DNA from 2 places in the Clostridium chromiireducens genome. Region 1 is predicted to be linked to the other one. Evidence: predicted binding sites of a transcription regulator. Region 1 holds the regulator's gene; the other holds the start of a gene.
The links. The regulator Rex, encoded in region 1, represses fermentation and respiration genes when NADH is low (regulators of the CRP and FNR family bind a similar motif). The targets are predictions, from matches to a motif close to ATTGTTAANNNNTTAACAAT.
Positions count from the first base shown of each region.

Region 1 (10,608 bases):
AAGATTATAATAAACTTGTAGACACAGGGGAACAATACAGAAATGATGCTATTGTATTTAATGAATTAGTTAGTGTTATAGGTGAAATATCAGATGAACTAATCAACTCTACAGGAGATATTATAACAGCTATTGATGAAGTAGCAGAGGCAACCAATGAAGGTGCTACAGGAACAACTTTAATTGCAAATAAGTCAAATGAGGTAGTTAATTTAACAGAAGAAGTTGTAGGACAAACACAAAAGACAAAAGAATGTGCAGATAAATTATTAGAAGTAGTATCAATATTTAAAATATAGAGGAGTAACATATAAATATAAGAAAAAGAGTTGTTTTAAAGTATAAATTAAGGCAACTTTTTTGTTGTGAATTTATTCTAATTAAAGAATCTTATCAATAAATATATATTGTAATTGACTATAATATGGTTAAAATAATTTATTTGTCAATATAGTTTAATTAATTATCAGGCTTGATATTACTGGGCGTTTCGACAGATAATACTTGCCTCAAGTTATAAATAAGGTGTTGTACATTTTAACTCTGGGTATTATTATATATATAGAGCATAAAATTTAATTAAATTTAAAAATTATAATTAATATATTAAATAATTAAAAGGGTTTATTTTATAAGAATTATAATGTAGAGGATGTGATCATGTTTTGATGATTAATACTCACAAAACTATGGCAGAGAATATTTTGAAACACGCTAATACAAAGAGTGTTTATTTAATAAATAATAAAAGATTTATATGGGGGAACGTAAAGCCAGACTGTGCGCCTAAATATAAATTTAAAAAACATTACTTTAATGAAAGTATAGATATGATAGTTGATAAAATTAAATATCTTTCATCGCTAACATTAGAAGATGTTCATTATAATATGACAATTGGGAAGTTTAGTGAGGAGCTTGGAGTAATATGTCACTTTTTATGTGATTTTTTTTGTGCCCCACACTATTATAGATGGGAATTTAAAAGCACAAGTGCTGTGAAAAATCATATGTCATATGAAAAGAAATTAGCTAAGTTTGCTAAGGGTTTTAAGCAGACAGGAATAATTAATACCAATATTGAGCCAGATAATATAAAAGAATTTATACTTCAATTGCAAGAACAATATGATGGAATGATAGATTACCACAATGATTTGACATTTTCGTATTATGTTTGTGATAGTATTCTTAATATGATTTTAGATAATGTATTTTTTAATGATAACAAAGTGAGTAAGGCGATTTAATGGTTTAAATATAGTAAATATCTCAAAATGATTATAGTTATTTTGAGATATTTTTATGAAAAAACTTTGTTGAAAAAGTGGATTAAGGTGGCTGAAGTTTCATATAAATATAAATGCAAATAAATTAGAACCATAATGAAATTTAGGCTGTCTTAAATGCAATTTTGAGATAGTCTATTTTAACTAATAAATTTATACCAAAGTTATTATAATTTTTTAAAATAATTTGATTAACCTTGACATAAAAATATAGAAGTATGGTAGAATTATAAATCATAGTGGTTAGTTAATGTTAAATTTATAGCAAATGGTAGTATACATTGTTAAAATTTATACTATATTATAATTGAAGCGAATATTGACTTTATATAAAGCAACCTAAGCAGTCAAAATATTATTGAGTAGGAGAAAAATAGATATGGATAAGAATAAAAATATATCGATGGCAGTAATTAAAAGATTGCCTAAATATCATAGATATCTTGAGGAACTTATGAAAAATGATGTGGATAGAATTTCATCAAAAGAATTAGGCGAAAAAATTGGATTCACTGCATCACAAATTCGTCAAGACTTAAATTGTTTTGGAGATTTTGGACAACAAGGATATGGTTATAATGTAAAGGAGTTATATAATCAGATAAGCTCTATACTAGGATTAGGTAGAGGATATAGAGCAGCGTTAGTAGGAGCAGGGAATATCGGTCAAGCAGTTTCGAATTACTCAAGATTTGAAAACTTGGGATTTAGAATATCAGCTATTTTTGATGCTAATCCTAAACTGATAGGAATGAGAATAAGAGATGTAGAAATAATGGATATAGATGAAATATCATCTGTTTTAAAAGAACAGAAGATTGATATAGGAATAATTTGTGTTCCAAGAAAAAATGCTCAAGGTGTTGCTGATGAGTTAATAAAAGCAGGGGTAAGAGGAATATGGAATTTTGCGCCAGTGGATTTAATAGTACCAGATCATGTTAAAGTTGAAAATGTACATTTGAGTGAAAGTTTATTGACATTAATTTATTTATTAAATGAGAGTGAACAGTAGAAGATATATATTTATGAAATAATATAACAAATTAAGAATGCCGTATATACATAGATGTTTTAAGATAGTTATTTACCTGATACGCGTCCTTTAAGGTAAATATACTGATTAATTTCAATATAAGTGAGAATTTTTGGATTGGTGAATATTATACTTTAGATAGTTTTAATTGAACGCATTACCTTGAGAATCACGATATAATGAGGGGTGTAGAACACTAAATGGTATATAAGCAGCATTCTGATTTGTTATTTTTTTATATACCTTAATACAGAGACTAAAAACTTACATTCAAAACATAATATTTTATTGCAAATAATCTGAATACATATTATAATTTTAGATAAGGCTTAAGAGCTTTATATTTTTTAAATTCATTTGTTATATTATTAACAAATAGGTTTAAAAATATCAAAAATAGTATGAAAACTTAAAAAATAAATAAGCAAGTTTGAAGGAGGACCTTAACATGGAATTAAAAAATGTGATTCTTGAAAAAGAAGGACATTTAGCTATTGTGACAATCAATAGACCAAAAGCATTAAATGCGTTAAATTCAGAGACATTAAAGGATTTAGACACTGTTTTAGAAGACTTAGAAAAGGACAGTAATGTATATGCAGTTATATTAACTGGTGCAGGAGAAAAATCTTTTGTTGCTGGAGCAGATATTGCAGAAATGAAAGATCTTAACGAAGAACAAGGTAAAGAATTTGGAATCTTAGGAAACAATGTTTTCAGAAGATTAGAAAAATTGGATAAGCCAGTTATTGCAGCTGTATCAGGATTTGCTCTTGGTGGTGGATGCGAGCTTGCTATGTCATGTGATATTAGAATAGCTTCAGTAAAAGCTAAATTTGGGCAACCAGAAGCAGGACTTGGAATAACTCCAGGATTCGGTGGAACTCAAAGATTAGCTAGAATCGTAGGACCAGGAAAAGCTAAAGAATTAATATACACTTGTGACATCATAAATGCAGAAGAAGCTTACAGAATAGGCTTAGTAAATAAAATAGTTGAATTAGAAAACTTAATAGATGAAGCAAAAGCTATGGCTAATAAAATTGCAGCTAATGCTCCAAAAGCAGTTGCATATTGCAAAGATGCTATTGATAGAGGAATGCAAGTTGATATAGATGCAGCTATATTAATAGAAGCAGAAGACTTCGGTAAATGCTTTGCAACAGAAGACCAAACAGAAGGGATGACTGCTTTTTTAGAAAGAAGAGCAGAAAAAAACTTTCAAAATAAATAATTTTTAGAGAATTAGCTAAAAATCTATTAGAGATTTATATATAGTTTGTTATCGAATAGGTTTAAATAACAAGGAGGGTAATTTAATGAATTTCAAATTAACTAGAGAACAACAATTAGTACAACAAATGATCAGAGAATTCGCAGTAAATGAAGTTAAGCCAATAGCTGCTGAAATTGATGAGACAGAAAGATTCCCTATGGAAAATGTTGAAAAGATGGCTAAATTAGGAGTAATGGGTATCCCATTCGCTAAGGAATTTGGTGGAGCAGGCGGAGATGTTCTTTCATACATAATAGCTGTAGAAGAATTATCAAAAGTTTGTGGTACTACAGGAGTTATACTTTCAGCTCATACATCATTATGCGCGTCAGTAATTAACGAAAACGGTACTCCAGCTCAAAGAGAAAAATATTTACCAGATCTTTGTAGTGGTAAAAAACTTGGAGCTTTCGGTTTAACTGAACCAGGTGCTGGTACAGATGCTGCAGGACAACAAACAACTGCTGTATTAGATGGAGACAACTATATCTTAAATGGTTCAAAGATATTCATAACAAATGGTGGAGTTGCTGAAACTTTCATAATATTTGCTATGACAGATAAGAGTCAAGGAACTAAAGGTATTTCTGCATTTGTAGTAGAAAAATCATTCCCAGGATTCTCAGTAGGAAAGCATGAAAATAAGATGGGTATTAGAGCATCTTCAACTACTGAATTAGTAATGGAAAACTGTATAGTACCAAAAGAAAACTTACTTGGTAAAGAAGGTAAGGGATTTGGTATAGCAATGAAGACTCTTGATGGAGGAAGAATTGGTATAGCAGCTCAAGCTTTAGGTATTGCAGAAGGTGCTTTTGAAGAAGCTGTTAACTACATGAAAGAAAGAAAACAATTTGGTAAACCATTATCAGCATTCCAAGGATTACAATGGTACATTGCTGAAATGGACGTTAAAATTGAAGCTGCTAAACATTTAGTATATAAAGCTGCATGTAAGAAACAAGCAGGTGAACCTTATTCACTTGATGCTGCAAGAGCTAAATTATTTGCTGCAGATGTTGCAATGGAAGTTACAACTAAAGCAGTTCAAATCTTTGGTGGATATGGTTACACTAAAGAATACCCAGTAGAAAGAATGATGAGAGATGCTAAGATAACTGAAATCTATGAAGGAACTTCAGAAGTTCAAAAGATGGTTATCGCAGGAAGCATTTTAAGATAGGAGGACTTTTATAATGAATATAGTAGTTTGTGTAAAACAAGTTCCAGATACTACAGCTGTAAAAATAGATCCTAAGACTGGTACATTAATAAGAGATGGTGTTCCATCAATAATGAATCCAGAGGATAAGCACGCATTAGAAGGTGCATTACAATTAAAAGAACAATTAGGTGGAAAAGTTACCGTTGTAACAATGGGACTTCCAATGGCTAAAGCAACATTGACAGAAGCGTTATGTATGGGAGCTGATGAGGCTATCCTATTAACAGATAGAGCACTTGGGGGAGCTGATACATTAGCAACTTCAAAAGCATTAGCTGGGGTTATAGCTAAATTAGACTATGATATAGTATTTGCTGGAAGACAAGCGATTGATGGAGATACTGCACAGGTAGGTCCAGAAATAGCTGAACATTTAAACATTCCTCAAGTAACTTATGTTCAAGATGTTAAAGTTGAAGGGAATTCATTAATAGTAAATAGAGCATTAGAAGATGGACATCAAGTAGTAGAAGTTAAGACTCCATGTCTATTAACTGCAATCGAAGAATTAAATGCACCTAGATATATGCACGTTGCAAACATATTCTCAACTTCTGATGATCAAATCAAAGTTATGAGCGCAGCTGATATAGATGTAGATGTAGCTGAATTAGGACTTAAAGGTTCACCTACAAAGGTTAAGAAGTCAATGACTAAAGAAGTTAAGGGCGCAGGAGAAATTGTTAGAGAATCACCTAAAAATGCAGCATACTATGTTGTTGGAAAATTAAAAGAAAAACACTACATCTAAGATAATAGGAGGGTAATTTATTATGAATATAGCAGATTACAAAGGCGTTTGGGTCTTTGCTGAACAAAGAGAAGGCGAATTACAAAAAGTATCTTTAGAACTACTTGGAGAAGGTAGAAGAATTGCTGATGAATTAGGAGTAAAGTTAACAGCTTTATTACTTGGAAATAATATAGAAGCATTAGCTAAAACTTTAGCTGAACATGGTGCTGATGAAGTTTTAGTTGCTGATGATAAAAATTTAGAACATTATACAACTGATGCTTACACAAAAGTTATTTGTGATTTAGCAAATGAAAGAAAACCAGGAATATTATTCGTAGGAGCTACTTTCATCGGAAGAGATTTAGGTCCAAGAATAGCTGCTAGATTATCAACTGGATTAACTGCTGACTGTACATCAATTGATGTAGATGTTACAAATGGAGATCTTTTAGCTACAAGACCAGCATTTGGTGGTAACTTAATGGCTACAATCGCATGTCCAGATCATAGACCACAAATGGCTACAGTAAGACCAGGAGTATTTGCAAAAATCACTACTGATCCAGCAAACTGTAACATTGAAAAGGTTCAAGTTCAATTAGCTGATAGCGATGTTAGAACTAAAGTTTTAGAAACTATCAAAGCTAAAAAAGATATCGTAGATATCGCTGAAGCAGATTTCATCGTTGCAGGTGGTAGAGGGGTTGGAAGCAAAGAAAACTTCAAACTTCTTGAAGAATTAGCTGCTGCTTTAGAAGGAACAGTTGGTGGATCAAGAGCTGCTGTTGAAAATGGATGGATTGATGGAGCTTACCAAGTAGGTCAAACTGGTAAGACTGTAAGACCACAAATATATATAGCTTGTGGTATTTCAGGAGCTATCCAACACGTTGCAGGTATGCAAGACTCTGATTTAATCATTGCTGTTAATAAAGATGATTCAGCTCCAATAATGAAAATTGCAGATTACGCTATAGTTGGAGATGTTGCAAAGGTAGTACCAGAATTAATAGCTCAAGTTAAAGAAATAAAGAGTGCTGAATAATTACTAGATTAATTAAAATAAATTCTTGTTATATTCTATTTGTTAAAGCTAATAATATAACAGTAAGTAAAATTAGTTAACATATAATTAAAAAGCTAATAATTATAAAAATAATCCTTAGTTAATGTAGAGATGCTTTAACTAAGGATATCTATAATGATAAAAATTTGAGGAGGAATAATTCATGAAAAAGATTTTTGTACTTGGAGCAGGAACTATGGGTGCTGGTATCGTTCAAGCATTCGCTCAAAAAGGTTGCGAAGTAATAGTAAGAGACATAAAGGAAGAGTTTGTTGACAGAGGAATAGCTGGAATAGCTAAAGGATTAGAAAAGTTAGTTGCTAAAGGAAAAATGACTGAAGAAGATAGAGAAGCTATCCTTTCAAGAATTTCAGGAACAACTGATATGAATTTAGCTGCTGACTGCGATTTAGTAGTTGAAGCTGCAATCGAAAACATGAAAATTAAGAAAGAAATCTTTGCTGAATTAGATGGAATCTGTAAGCCAGAAACAATTTTAGCTTCAAATACTTCATCTTTATCAATTACTGAAGTTGCTTCAGCAACAAAGAGATCAGATAAAGTTATCGGAATGCATTTCTTTAATCCAGCTCCAGTAATGAAGCTTGTTGAAGTTATCAGAGGTGCTGCAACTTCTCAAGAAACTTTTGATGCAGTTAAAGAATTGTCAGAAGCAATTGGAAAAGCTCCAGTAGAAGTTGCTGAAGCTCCAGGATTTGTTGTAAACAGAATCTTAATTCCAATGATCAATGAAGCAACATTCATTTTACAAGAAGGAATTGCTTCAGTTGAAGATATCGATACATCTATGAAATTTGGTGCTGGTCATCCAATGGGACCTTTAGCTTTAGGAGATCTTATTGGATTAGATGTTTGTTTAGCTATTATGGATGTTTTATTTACTGAAACAGGAGATAATAAGTACAGAGCTAGCAGCTTACTAAGAAAATATGTTAGAGCTGGATGGCTTGGAAGAAAATCAGGAAAAGGATTCTACGATTATTCTAAATAATCCTGCCTAAATAAATTATAGTATGAAGATTATGAAAATTCCCAAAAGAAATTTACTTTTGGGAATTTTTTTATTTAGAATGTAAAGGATTTTTATTATTTATATAGAATTATTCTAATATAGGAAATTGTTTGAATATTCCTAAAATTAAGTTAACATTTCTAGGAGGTATTAAATTATGATGAGATTTACATTACCAAGAGACGTTTATTATGGAAAAGGATCACTAGAACAATTAAAGAACCTTAAAGGAAAGAAAGCGGTATTAGTACTTGGTGGCGGATCAATGAAGAAATTCGGGTTTGTGGATAAAGCAGTGAACTACTTAAATGAAGCTGGCATAGAAGTTAAATTAATAGAGGGTGTTGAACCAGACCCATCAGTTGAAACAGTATTTAAAGGCGCTGAAGTGATGAGAGAGTTTAATCCAGATTGGATAATATCTATGGGGGGTGGATCTCCTATAGATGCAGCAAAAGCAATGTGGATATTCTATGAGTACCCAGATTTTACTTTTGAACAAGCTGTAGTTCCTTTTGGATTACCAGAGCTTAGACAAAAAGCTAAGTTTTTAGCTATTCCATCAACAAGCGGTACAGCAACAGAAGTAACTGCATTTTCTGTAATCACAGATTATAAGACTGAAATCAAATATCCTTTAGCTGATTTTAATATAACTCCAGATATAGCTATAGTAGACTCAGATTTAGCTGAAACAATGCCTCCTACATTAACAGCTCATACTGGAATGGATGCATTAACTCATGCGATTGAAGCTTATGTAGCAACATTACATTCACCATTTACAGATCCACTAGCCGTACAAGCTATTGAAATGATTAATGAGCATCTAATAAAATCATTTGAAGGAGATAACGATGCTAGAGAACAAATGCATTATGCTCAATGCTTAGCAGGTATGGCATTCTCAAATGCATTGTTAGGAATAACTCATAGTATGGCCCATAAGACAGGTGCAGTATTCCATATACCTCATGGATGTGCAAATGCTATATATTTACCATATGTAATTGACTTTAATAAGAAGGCTGCAGCAGATAGATATGCTAAAATAGCTAGAAGTCTCGGATTGAGCGGACAAACTGATAATGAATTAGTAGATTCGTTGACAAGTTTAATACAAGAATTTAATAAAAAGATGTCTATTCCACTAACTTTAAAAGAATATGGTATTGATGAAGAAGAATTTAAAGCAAAGGTTGATTTAATTTCGGAAAGAGCAGTTGGAGATGCTTGCACAGGCTCAAATCCAAGACAAATAAATAAAGATGAAATGAAGAAGATATTCGAATGCGTATATTACGGAAATAAGGTTGATTTCTAATATCTCGTATATATAAATAATTTGAGGTCATACTTATGTGATGGCCATCCAAAAGAGAAGGTTCTCTGTTACTTGATTGCTAGAAAATAAAACTGTGAAAAAGTGAAGCCCAACTCACTCTGTTTGCTGAGTGAGTTCGAGTGACCAAATATAAAATTTGGATTCTCACTTATCAGTAAAAGTTGCACAATTTCTGATTGCTCGTTAGACAATCGGAAATTGAACAACTTTTACTGAAGAAATACCTACAGTTTCATTTTCAATGCAACACTGAGTAAAGGAGAACCTTCTCTTTCTGGTGATGTATATATAAGTATAAACTCAGGTATACTTGATTTATCGTTATGTGAAATGCAAAATGAAGGAAGTTAGATCACCCTACAAATACAAAACTTTACATATTAGTTAGATAAATAAACCATAGTATAAGATTAAGTGATATAATATACTAAATAATAATAACTTTTGATAAGGAGGAGTGCAAATGCTTAGTGAAATGGTAAAGAAATATCGTAAAGAAGAGTATGATTTAAATTGTGCAGAATCTATCATGTACGCTGCTAATGAAGAATATGATTTGAATTTATCAAAACAAACTCTAAAAACTATGTCAGGGTTTGGTGGTGGAATGTCAACAGGTGATGTTTGTGGTGTTATTACGGGAGCTGTCGGAGTAATTGGAATCATGTTCACTGAAATAAGTGGGCATAAGAGTCCGATAGTCGCAGAAATAACAAGAGAGTTTATAAATAAATTCAATGAAAGTCTTAGATTTATAAAATGCATTGACTTGAAGAAGGAATATATAGATATAAAACGGTGTACACTAATGATAGAGAAAGGTGCAGAAATTTTAGAAACTATTATCATTGAAAGAAAAAACAATTAGCACAATTATTTTTGTATAAAGTTAAAGTATTTATAGAATAAGAGAACAACTATTATGGGTATTTGTGGATTGAACACAATGCTTATTTAATGTTAAGAGGAGAACACAAACATGGATTATAAAGCTGTAAAATCTTACGATGATTATATAATGATAGAAGAAGTTAAGAATTTTAAATTAAGACATATATTTGAGTGTGGACAAATTTTTAGATTTTGGGAAATAGAAGAGAATAATTTTATTGTTATAGCATTTGGAAAGTTAATAGAGGTGAAAGAGGAAGGGAATAACGTAATAATTTACAATACAACTTGGGAGGATTTTAATAATATTTGGCTTAGATATTTTGATTTAGGTAGAGATTATTCAATTATAAAAGAAGATCTTTCAAAAGATACATTACTTAAGCAAAGCATAGAGTTTGGATACGGTGTTAGAGTTCTAAACCAAGATCCTTTTGAAATGTTGCTTAGTTTTATTATTTCAGCTAGAAATAATATACCATCAATAAAAAAGACAGTTAATAAAATATCAACTAAATGGGGTAAAGAAATCAATTATAAAGGAACGATTTATTATGCCTTTCCAAGCATAGATGAAATTAAAGATGCGAGTTTAGAAGATATACAAGAAACAGGTGCTTCCTTCAGAAGTAAGTATATAGTAGATACAATTAAAAATGTATATAATGCCTCAATAAATGAAGTGGATAATCCCGGTATTAACGAAGAATG
Region 1 covers NZ_QXDJ01000006.1:193,316-203,923, forward strand. Annotated here, with positions in the region: gene D2A34_RS21435 (methyl-accepting chemotaxis protein) at 1-299, shown strand, start outside; gene D2A34_RS21440 (zinc dependent phospholipase C family protein) at 669-1,250, shown strand; gene D2A34_RS21445 (redox-sensing transcriptional repressor Rex) at 1,669-2,304, shown strand; gene D2A34_RS21450 (short-chain-enoyl-CoA hydratase) at 2,774-3,559, shown strand; gene D2A34_RS21455 (acyl-CoA dehydrogenase) at 3,645-4,784, shown strand; gene D2A34_RS21460 (electron transfer flavoprotein subunit beta/FixA family protein) at 4,798-5,577, shown strand; gene D2A34_RS21465 (electron transfer flavoprotein subunit alpha/FixB family protein) at 5,600-6,607, shown strand; gene D2A34_RS21470 (3-hydroxybutyryl-CoA dehydrogenase) at 6,792-7,640, shown strand; gene D2A34_RS21475 (NADPH-dependent butanol dehydrogenase) at 7,819-8,985, shown strand; gene D2A34_RS21480 (C-GCAxxG-C-C family (seleno)protein) at 9,470-9,874, shown strand; gene D2A34_RS21485 (DNA-3-methyladenine glycosylase family protein) at 9,986-10,608, shown strand, end outside.

Region 2 (10,608 bases), on a different contig from region 1:
CAAAATCATAATAATTAATTTCAGAAATAGGGGGAGCAAAAATGAAATTATTTACAAATTTAAGTATTAGAAAAAAGATCGCTACAGTATTCTTACTAATTTTTATTTTAATTATTTTTATAGGAGTAGAGGGGATATTAAGTTCAGAAAAAATAAATAATAACGCGGAGAGAATGTATAGTAATAATTTATTATCTATTAAGGATTTAGAGGAAATCCAAGGTAGTATAAATGAAACTAGAGCTAATTTAGTTCATATTGTCTTTGAACGAGATACAAATAAATTAGACAAGTATATTAAAACCATTGATGATATAGATAAGGAACATCAAAAATTCTTAGATGAATATGATAGATTACCTGTTATATCAGAAGAAGAAGAGAAACTATATTCTGATTTTGTAAAAGATTTAGTAAAATATAAAGAAGTAAGAGCTAAAGTAATAGATCTTGTAAAAGCTAACAACTATGATGAAGCAGTGAAACTTTATAATTCAGATGTAGTTACATTAACAGAAACTATCCTAAATAAAATTCAAAAATGTATTGATTTAAATCAGAAAATGGCAGAGCAAACTAATTTGACTAATAAGGCTCAATTCAAAAGCGTTAAATACAATATTACTATTTTTACAATAGCAGCATTTTTTATTGCTATTTTTATGGCGTATTTATTAGTTAAAAGCATAGATATTCCACTAAATAGAATAAAAAAGTTAGCACAAAGATTATCTAATTATGATTTTTCAACATCTATTGAAGTGAAGCAAAAAGACGAATTTGGACAGGCAGGAGAGGCTTTAAATACAGCACAAGAAAATGTAAGAGGTCTAGTAAAAGCAATTATTGAAAATTCACATAATCTAAATGCATCAGCACGAGAAATTTCAAATGTATTTCAAGATCTATACTTTAAAGCCATTGAAGTAGATGACGCGGTAAATGCTATTGCTTCTGGTGTGCAAAACGCAAGTGCTGCTACAGAAGAAATAAGTGCATCTATTCAGGAAGTGGATTCAAGTATTAATATACTTTCTTCTAAAGCTATGGAAGGAAGTAATAATGCAAATCAGTCAAAAGAAAGATCTGCAGAAGTTAAAAATAGCAGCCAAAAAGCTATAAGCGAAACTAGGAATATATATGCTGAAAGACAAACTATGATGCTAAAGTCTATTGAAGATGAAAAAGTGGTAGACAGTATAAAAGTTATGGCAGATACCATTGGGGAGATAGCAGAACAGACCAATTTACTTGCTTTAAATGCTGCAATAGAAGCAGCTAGGGCTGGGGAACAGGGAAAAGGTTTTGCAGTAGTAGCAGAAGAAGTTAGAACACTTGCAGAGCAATCAGCTCAGGCAGTAATTAATATCCAAGAAACAATAGTTAAAGTTCAAGAGGCATTTAAAACCAGTATTGATACAGGCAGCGATATACTGGAATTTATAAATACAAAGGTAGATGAACAATTAAATGCTTATGGTGAAACAGGTATCCAGTATTATAATGATTCAGATATTGTAAGCAAAATGTCTGAAGAAATTGCCTCAATGTCTGAAGAAATTACAGCTACAGTTGGGCAAGTAAGTGAAGCAATTCAAAATGTGGCTGAGGATTCACAAAAGTCAGGAGAACAAGCAGAAAATATAAAAGAGAGAATGAGTGGAACAACAATGGCTATAGAAGCAGTAGCAATTACTGCACATAAACAATCAGAAATTGTTAAAAATCTTAGTGAAATAGTTGAAAAATTTAAAATATAATTAAAAAGAAAGTGAATTTCAACCACTGCATTTTTGTATTGGTTGAAATTTTTTTATTAAAATCCTTTAATTTAACAAAAAGCAGATAAATCAGATAAAAATAGTCTTGTATTAATTAGATATATATGTTAATATAAGATTACACATTAACAACGTAAACTCCCAAGGATAATTTACAGATTATATATTTAAACATTTATAAAAAACAGATAGTAGAAAGAAATATTTACTATCTGTTTTTTATTTGTAAATATAAAAAAGCAGTATCTGTAGAGTTTATGCAATATAAGTTCTTATTTTTATGTTAGAATATACTTAGAGTTTATCATTAGAAAAAAGAAAAGAGGAAAAATAAATGCGTAACGATAAAACTACAGGTGTAATATATGCAGTAACTGCATATATATTATGGGGTATTTTGCCTGTATACTGGAAATTTATAAGTAGTGTATCTTCAATAGAGATATTATCTAATAGAATTGTATGGGCCTTTGTATTCACAATTTTAATTATTATGGTAACTAAACAATGGAGTGAATTAAAGCTTATAGCTAAGGACAAGAAACAGATGTTTTATATTTTTATTGCATCAATTCTAATTGCGATTAACTGGGGACTATATATTTGGGCTGTTAATTCAGATAGAATTGTAGATGCAAGCCTTGGATATTATATAAATCCATTACTCGCAGTAGCCTTGGGCGTTATAATCTTTAAGGAAAAGCTCAGTTATTGGACAGGGGCAGCACTTACTATAGCATCTATCGGTGTAATAGTAAAAACCGTGCAATATGGTAAAGTTCCGTGGATTTCTTTAGGATTAGCTATTTCCTTTGGACTATACGGTGCGATCAAGAAATCAGTTAAAGCTAATTCTATAGTTGGATTAACGCTTGAAACAGCTATGCTTACACCAGTTGCAACAGCTTACATAGTATCAAGGCATGTTAGTGGACTTGGAGCTTTTAAGACAGAAGGGACACTCGTAATTCTTTTACTTATAGGCGCTGGTGTAGTTACAGCTATTCCGCTTCTGCTTTTTGCAAGTAGTGCTAGAAGGCTGCCATTATCATTAATTGGTTTCACACAGTATATTTCACCAACTATAAGCTTGATTATAGGAGTTTTTGTATATAATGAAGGTTTTACTACAGTAGATATGATAGCATTTTGTTTTATATGGGCAGCACTAATAGTATATTCTTTTTCACAAATAAGTTTAGTTAAAAGTCCGAAAAATATAGAGCAGATTAGCTGATTGCTAATCAAACTTATGACTAGATAAAGTGATTAAATGGAGAAGAGTTATATAATATTAAAAACTAAAATGTGGTATTCAAAATGATTAGAAGTTATATTGGATACCACATTTGTATTTATAAAAATTAATATTTCTGATTTTTGTATTTTATTAGTTTTTCGTTTATAAGTTTGGCTTCTTTTTCTCCATTTATACTCATCATTGTATAAACTGAAACTTTTACTATAATTAGTGCAAAGATATATATTAGAATTAATTCAATATTCATAGCTTTACCTGGACTAAAAAACAACAACCATAATAATATCATTAGTTCTGAGAGGGTTAAGCAAACATTAAAAATGATTAATTGAACTTTTTTACTCATCCCATTTTTATTCATAAAGGCTAATTTTAAAAATACATATGCTAAGGAAAATAACATAATCTGAAAAAGTAGTGAAGTTCTAATTGTTTCTTCGGAATAAATTCCTGAAAGCATTGTGATGATGACCATTAAGAATCCGCTAGATATAAAGAAATCTTTTAAAGAATTTTTGAAATAACTAATAAATTTCATTGTATAACCTCCTCATAATCCTAACTTCTTTTTAAAAACAGGGACATATTGTCTAGAGATGAATATTTTTTCTCCATTTTGTAGCAATGCTTCAAATTTACCATAGAAAACTGGGATAACAGATTCTATTTTAGAAATATTAATAATTGTTGATTTTGATGCTCTAAAAAAATCACTATTCTCATATTCTAACTCAATTTCGTAGAGCTTAAGTCTAGATTGGAAAATCTTTTGTTTACAATAGATAAAGACTTTATTATCCACAGATTCAAAATAGAATACATCTTTAGGATTAATAATATGCATCTGTAAGTCTGTAAATCCAATAAGTTTTTTTGAAGATGATTTAATTGAATAAATCAGTTGCAGCAACGATTCGTCAGGCTCGTTACATTTTATTATTATTTCTGGTTCAGATCCAGCAGGGATATTTTCTATACTAATTTTCATCTCTACGGCCCTCCTTACTTCCTATATCTATAGTATATGTCAGCAATTTAGACTATTCAACAGCTCTGATGTAAGCTGTAAATCTAGCTCGGTAAGATGCATTTTTTGATACAAGGGTTCTGCAATGATAATCGAACTTATGTGTATTTCCACCGAAATCAATGATATTCGTTTGTTTCGGTTTCTAAGGAATTTTGATGGGTAGTTCTAAGATTGGAAGTTGCACCAAAAGTGCTAGCCTCAAAAGAGGAAACTCGACTCACATTTGTTCGCTGAGTAAGTTCGAAGGACCAAATGCAAGATTTGGATTCTCACTTAAGCATTGAACTAGCACTTTTGAACAACTTCCAATCTAAGAACCACAGCCATCAAAATTCCAGATGAAACACTACACAAAAGAATATCATTGATTTCTAGTTAGGGAATATATCACAGCATAAGTTTAATTATCGATGAGGAACCCTATGCAGATAAACAATTTAAAAATTAGACTTATGCATTTAATAATTTTCCGAGTTCATCATGTTTTTAATAATGTATATGTAAAACTCTTGAATTGGATATATAAATAGATAAACTAATTATAAGTTTAATTTATGCCTTGAAATATATACCATACCAGAAAGAGAAGGTACTCTTTTACGCAGTGTTGCATTGAGAAACCTGCTAATGAAAGTCAATACTTTTTATAGCAGGTTTTTTAATTATTTTTTATATTTTATTGCATACTAATTAGACCAGCTATTTTTCTGGTCCAAGCTTCCGATTATTAAATTAGATTCTATTTATATACTTCTTTTATTCTAGCATAATATATTCTTAAAAATTTATTTAATCCAGCAATTTTTGCTACTTTTGAAGCTTTTCCTTCCGCCTCTTTTTTTAGTATAAATAAATATACTGAATTACTCTCAGGTTTATTAATTTTTAAATATTTCATTATTTCAAATCCAGTTTTTCTTAATGTAGCAGAACCTCTCTTAGATATTCTCCTTCGCGTTCCGTTAAATTGCCCTGATTGATATGGTGGCGCATCAATGCCTGCATATGCTATTAAAGCTTTTCCGCTATGAAATCTTCTGATATCGCCTATTTCTGCTATTAGTCTTGGTGCAATAATGTCACCTACTCCACCCATTTCACGAACAACAGCATACTCCTTTAGAGACTTTGCTAATTCTTGCATTTGTGATAAAATCAATGCAAGAGTTTTATCTACTTCACGAAGAACTCTAACAGCTTCCAATACTAACATTTTGGTCGATGGGGCATTGGAAGATAGAGTAGGGATTCCTTGTTGAGCCAAGTCATATATCTTTATGGCTTTCGCTTCGCTTTGTTGGTATCCCTTCTTTTTTGCCCAATTTTTATAACTATTAATAAACTGTTCCTTACTTTTTACTGCAATGTTATCATAGTGCCAGTATTCTTCAACGAAATCATTTAATTTATCTTTTTCGGGTTTATCAGATCGATTTTGTAGCATTTTTTTAATTCCTGGCATTGTATGGTCAAGCATTGAAGTTAATGATAATTTACTTTCTACCCTGAGTTTTATGTAGTGACTGTATTGTCTTCCAAGAAGACGTAGTTCATTATAAACATCTTCACTTGATTCATAGTTAACTAAATGAAACCAGTTATCTATTCCATAGCTAGCAATCTTTATAGCATCTAACTTATCTGTTTTTCCTTTTCTAAGAACTATACTTGCATATTTTTTCATTACTAGTGGATTAATAATAGTTACAAAAATACCATGCTCTTTAAGAAAACTAAGTACTGGCAAATGATAAGTTCCTGTCGCTTCCATTACGACTCTTACTTCTTCATTAAAACATTTTATCAATGATGTTAATTCCAATAGATGATTTTCTGTATGAGTAACCTCATATGGAGATTTAACAATCTCGCCGCATGGTTTCAATATACATACTGTACTTTTTTCTTTTGATACATCAATTCCTACACTTATCATAAGTGACCTCCAGATATATTTTTTTCGTAATTGTACCCATCTACACTTATTAGAATTCATTTTGGTTAGTTACACGAAAGCCTCTAAGGTTTCAACCTGCTTAATCGAATTTTTATAATAAAGGATGGCTGACAGTTTCTCAAACGGATGTTATTAATCCAAAATAGCTGTCGTCAGACCAATTACTCCCTTAATTATAAATAAAATAAGTGCAAATACTAACCTTATTTCTTGGGTAGTATTTACACTATATACAGTACCAAAATGGTTGTAGGTATTTCTTCAGTAAAAGTTGTTCCAGTCCTGCTTGTCATTAGCTTGCCTAAGGAGCAAGCAGGACTGGTGCAACTTTTACTGTTAGAAATCCACAACCATTTTCTCTAGCAACCGAGTAAACGAGTAGCTTCTCTTTCGGTTGGGTATATGCATAAGTCTAAGTTATATTTACACGTATTCTTGTCCTAATTTGTTTGCTGTTAGAATAGCGGCATAAACATCTTCTGGAGTAACTTCAAAAGGCATATTATGCGCAGTATCTTCTTTTGCAGTAGCTACCTTTGCTACTTCCATGATTTCTTCTGGCTTAATTTCGTTAATACCTAATTGTTTTAAAGTGACAGGAAGGCCTACACTATTACAGAAATCTAATACTTCCTCGATTTCTTCCATTGGAGCATTTTCAAGTACTAATTGAGCTAATGTACCAAATGCAACTTTTTCACCATGATACATATGATGGCATTGTGGCAATACAGTTAATCCATTATGAATAGCATGAGCAGCTGCAATACCACCGCTTTCAAAACCAAGACCACTAAGAAGAGTATTAGCTTCAACTATTTTTTCTACTGATTTTGTGCAAACGCCTTCTTCTACAGCGAGTTTTGCTTTATATCCTTCAGTAATTAATGTATCGTAGCATAATCTAGCTAATGCTTGAGCTGTAATAGTAGTGGTACCAAAAGCACATGTTCCAGCGTTTGATTTTTCACAAGCTCTTGCCTCAAAATATGTTGCTAAAGCATCACCCATACCAGATACTAAAAGACGAACTGGGGCTTTAGCAATAATACCAGTATCAACTAAAACCACATTAGGATTTTGTTTTAAGAATAAGTATTTATCAAAGACACCATCATCAGTATATAAAACTGATAAAGCACTGCATGGAGCATCTGTGGCAGCTATGGTAGGTACAATTACAACAGGAAGATTTTTATAATATCCAACTGCTTTAATAGTATCAATGATTTTTCCGCCACCAATACCAATGAGAACGGTTACTTGATTTTCATCACAAATTTTGATGATACGATTTACTTCAGTAATGCTGCATTCGCCATTAAATGAATCATATTCTACAGCAATACTTTTTTCTTCAAAACTTTTATCAATAGTATCTTTTACTCTTTTTAACCCACTTTCACTAATTAAGCATAATGCTTTTTCACCAAGTATAGATACGTATTGTGCAATATTTGCTAATTCTCCATTACCTTGTATATATTTACTTGGTGCAATCATAATTTTTGCCATAAAAACTCCCCCTTATATATCTTTTAATAGCATTTATTTTACTATTATTACATTAATTATAGCACTTTAAAATATTATGGTAAAGTTACTGTATGTTAAATATAAGCTCTTGTTTTAGGTTATTGTACATTTATAATATAAGATTATAAGGTGAAGAAATATTAATGAAAGCATGTATAAATAAGGATAAATAAAATGTATCCTTTGTCAAGGACAGTTTAAAAAAGCCTAAGCAACCTAATTTATATACATGCTTTTTATTATGAAATTTATAAGAATTTATTGATATATATTCTGTAATAATCGCGCGTCAATAGGAATCTATAAGTAGATATCAGAAAACTCAAGATTAATTGAATTAAAAAGGTGATTATCAAGCAGTTCCGTGGTTTTATTATTATCCTCAATAAGCTTCTCATTAGGAAGCATTAGAGTAAAGGTACTGCCTTTACCGAGTTTGCTTTTAACTGATATACTTCCACCTAAGGCCTCGGCAAATTCTTTTACAAGTGATAGACCAATTCCAGCACCTTCTGCATATCGTGAAAGAGAACTATCAACTTGTCCAAATCTACCAAAAATATAATGGATTTTATCTTCTGGAATGCCTATTCCTTTATCAATGACTTCAATACGTATATTATTTTTTACAGTTCGCATTTTTACAGTAATTAACTTGCTTTCATATGAAAATTTAATAGCATTAGAAATAAGATTCAAAAGTATACGCTCATATTTATCATCATCTAGTCCTATTATTTTTTTACTAAATGAAGATATAAAGGTTACTGAAACATCCTTTCCCGAAGCATACGTATTAACAGAGTTTACAATGGATTTTGTAAGATAAAATATATCTATATTTTTCTTATGTACTTTTATAGAATCAGAATTAGCACGAGTAATATCTAGAAGATTATTAACAAGTCTTAATTGTCTAAGTGTATTTTTATCTATCATCTTAATATATCTTTCCATCTTTTCTGATATCTCATCCCTGCAAATCAGATTCATGGTCTGAATAGCAGAAGTAATTACATTAATGGGAGTCTTAAATTCATGAGAAATAATTGATAAAAATTCATTTTTCATTTTCAGAGATTTTTCAAGGGATGCATTTTTTTCTTTTTCTAACTGTAATAACTTTTTATGTGACTCTTCTAAGGCTGCACTTTTAATTTTATAAGCATCTTCAAGCTCCATTTTTATATGTCTAAGTTCTTTTTCAGAGTCATTACGTTTGAACATTTTTATTACAAAACAATTAATAAATTCATCACCATTGTATGTTTCTTTATTTCCCATTAATAAAATAGGTATAGTCGTTTCATCTTTAGTTTTAAAAGTTAGATATACTTCATCAACGCTGATATCAAATTGAAGTTGAAGAAGAAAGAGTGAATGAAATATTATTTTACTTGCGGTGGGTAAAAAAGATTCAATATGCTTATCCAATAATTCATTACAATCATAATCTATCATTTTACAAAATGCTTCATTTGCATCTTTTATATATCCTTGAGTAGTTAGTAAAAGATATCCACAAGGACTTTTATCTACATTACAATGCATTAACTCACATCCTTTTTGTCATTTATTTAATAACCTTTAGTGAAGAAAGATACTCTATTATTAACTGAGATGTTTCTTTTGGTTCACTTAAGTTGGGATAATGACCTTTTGCACCAATTACTTCAAGCTTACTATTCTTTATATTACTATTTAAATAGTTTGCAACCTCTATTGGAACTATACTATCCTCCGCGCATTGAACGATTAAAGTAGGTACTGTGGCATTGGGTAAGTCTTTTCTGTGATCAGAGAAAAAGGTTGCTTCTGCAAAATTTCTCATAATTACTGGGTCCTCTTGAGTAAAAATTTTTTTTAAATGTTGAGCTAACATTGGTCTATCTGGATTATTCATAAGTGCAGCAGCATTCAAACTTGCCCATCCAACATAATTTACTTCCATTAGATTAATCAACTCTTTTATATCATTATCATTAAAGCCTCCATAATAATCAGGCAATTCGTTAATATATCGAGGTGAAGGACCAATCATTACCACCGCCTCAAATAATTCAGGTTTTTCAATGGATGCAATTAGACCAATCATTGCACTTACAGAATGTCCGATAAAAATAATGGAATCACTCTTTGAAGCTTCAATGACTTCAAGAAGATCCTGAGCATATCCACGAAGATCTTTATAGCGCTCTATATTATATGCTTTAAGGTCCGATTTACCAGATCCAACATAATCGAATAAGATCATGCGGTGGTCTTTTTGAAAATAAGGTGTCATAAACTGCCATATATTTTGATCACAGCCAAATCCATGACCAAAAACAATAGTTTTTGTCCCTTCTCCGATTACATTAACATTATTCCTTAAGAAAATATTTTTCATTTGGAATTCCCCCCCGTAAAGCATTATAAGTCGATAATTTGTTAACTTATACTTAATTATAGCACAATTTTCCAAATATTTCACATATTTAGTTCTACTATCATATAAATAACCATACTTTTGGAGATTTACATTATGATATTTAATTTAAAGCCATAATCATAGAATCAAAAGGAAAGTCACATGATACTTACTGAAAGCAAACAAGAAATATGATTAGATTGAATAAATATATAATTTATTATATAATAATAATTATTAATAAACTGTTTTATAAATAATTTATAGTGAAATGAGGTAACGAGGGCGTGGATAAGAACGTATTTTTAAACAAGAAAATATTAATAGGCGCAGTTTCTATAATTCTTCTAGCTGGAATTGGTATAAGTTATGGAATAAAAAACAGTAAGGTTAAAGCAAAAGAAGTAACTATAGAAAATGCAGTAAAAGAGACAATCATTGAAAACACCATAGCTACTGGTAATATAGAAGCAAATTACAGAAGTAATATCTTATTAGATAACAAGAAGAAAATAATAAAGGTTCAGGTAACTGAGGGACAAGCTGTAAAAAAGGATGATGTTTTGGTTGTATTTGATAGTTCTGATGAGGAAAATGAGCTAGAAAAACAACAAATTAATTTAAAGAACGCTG
Region 2 covers NZ_QXDJ01000005.1:30,805-41,412, forward strand. Annotated here, with positions in the region: gene D2A34_RS18900 (methyl-accepting chemotaxis protein) at 42-1,760, shown strand; gene rarD (EamA family transporter RarD) at 2,116-3,018, shown strand; gene D2A34_RS18910 (DUF3021 domain-containing protein) at 3,146-3,580, opposite strand; gene D2A34_RS18915 (LytTR family DNA-binding domain-containing protein) at 3,593-4,030, opposite strand; gene D2A34_RS18920 (IS110 family RNA-guided transposase) at 4,812-6,008, opposite strand; gene D2A34_RS18925 (glycerol dehydrogenase) at 6,453-7,544, opposite strand; gene D2A34_RS18930 (sensor histidine kinase) at 7,866-9,116, opposite strand; gene D2A34_RS18935 (alpha/beta fold hydrolase) at 9,139-9,954, opposite strand; gene D2A34_RS18940 (efflux RND transporter periplasmic adaptor subunit) at 10,263-10,608, shown strand, end outside.
Region 2: the regulator Rex is predicted to act here: its motif matches at 7,804-7,823, upstream of D2A34_RS18925 (glycerol dehydrogenase).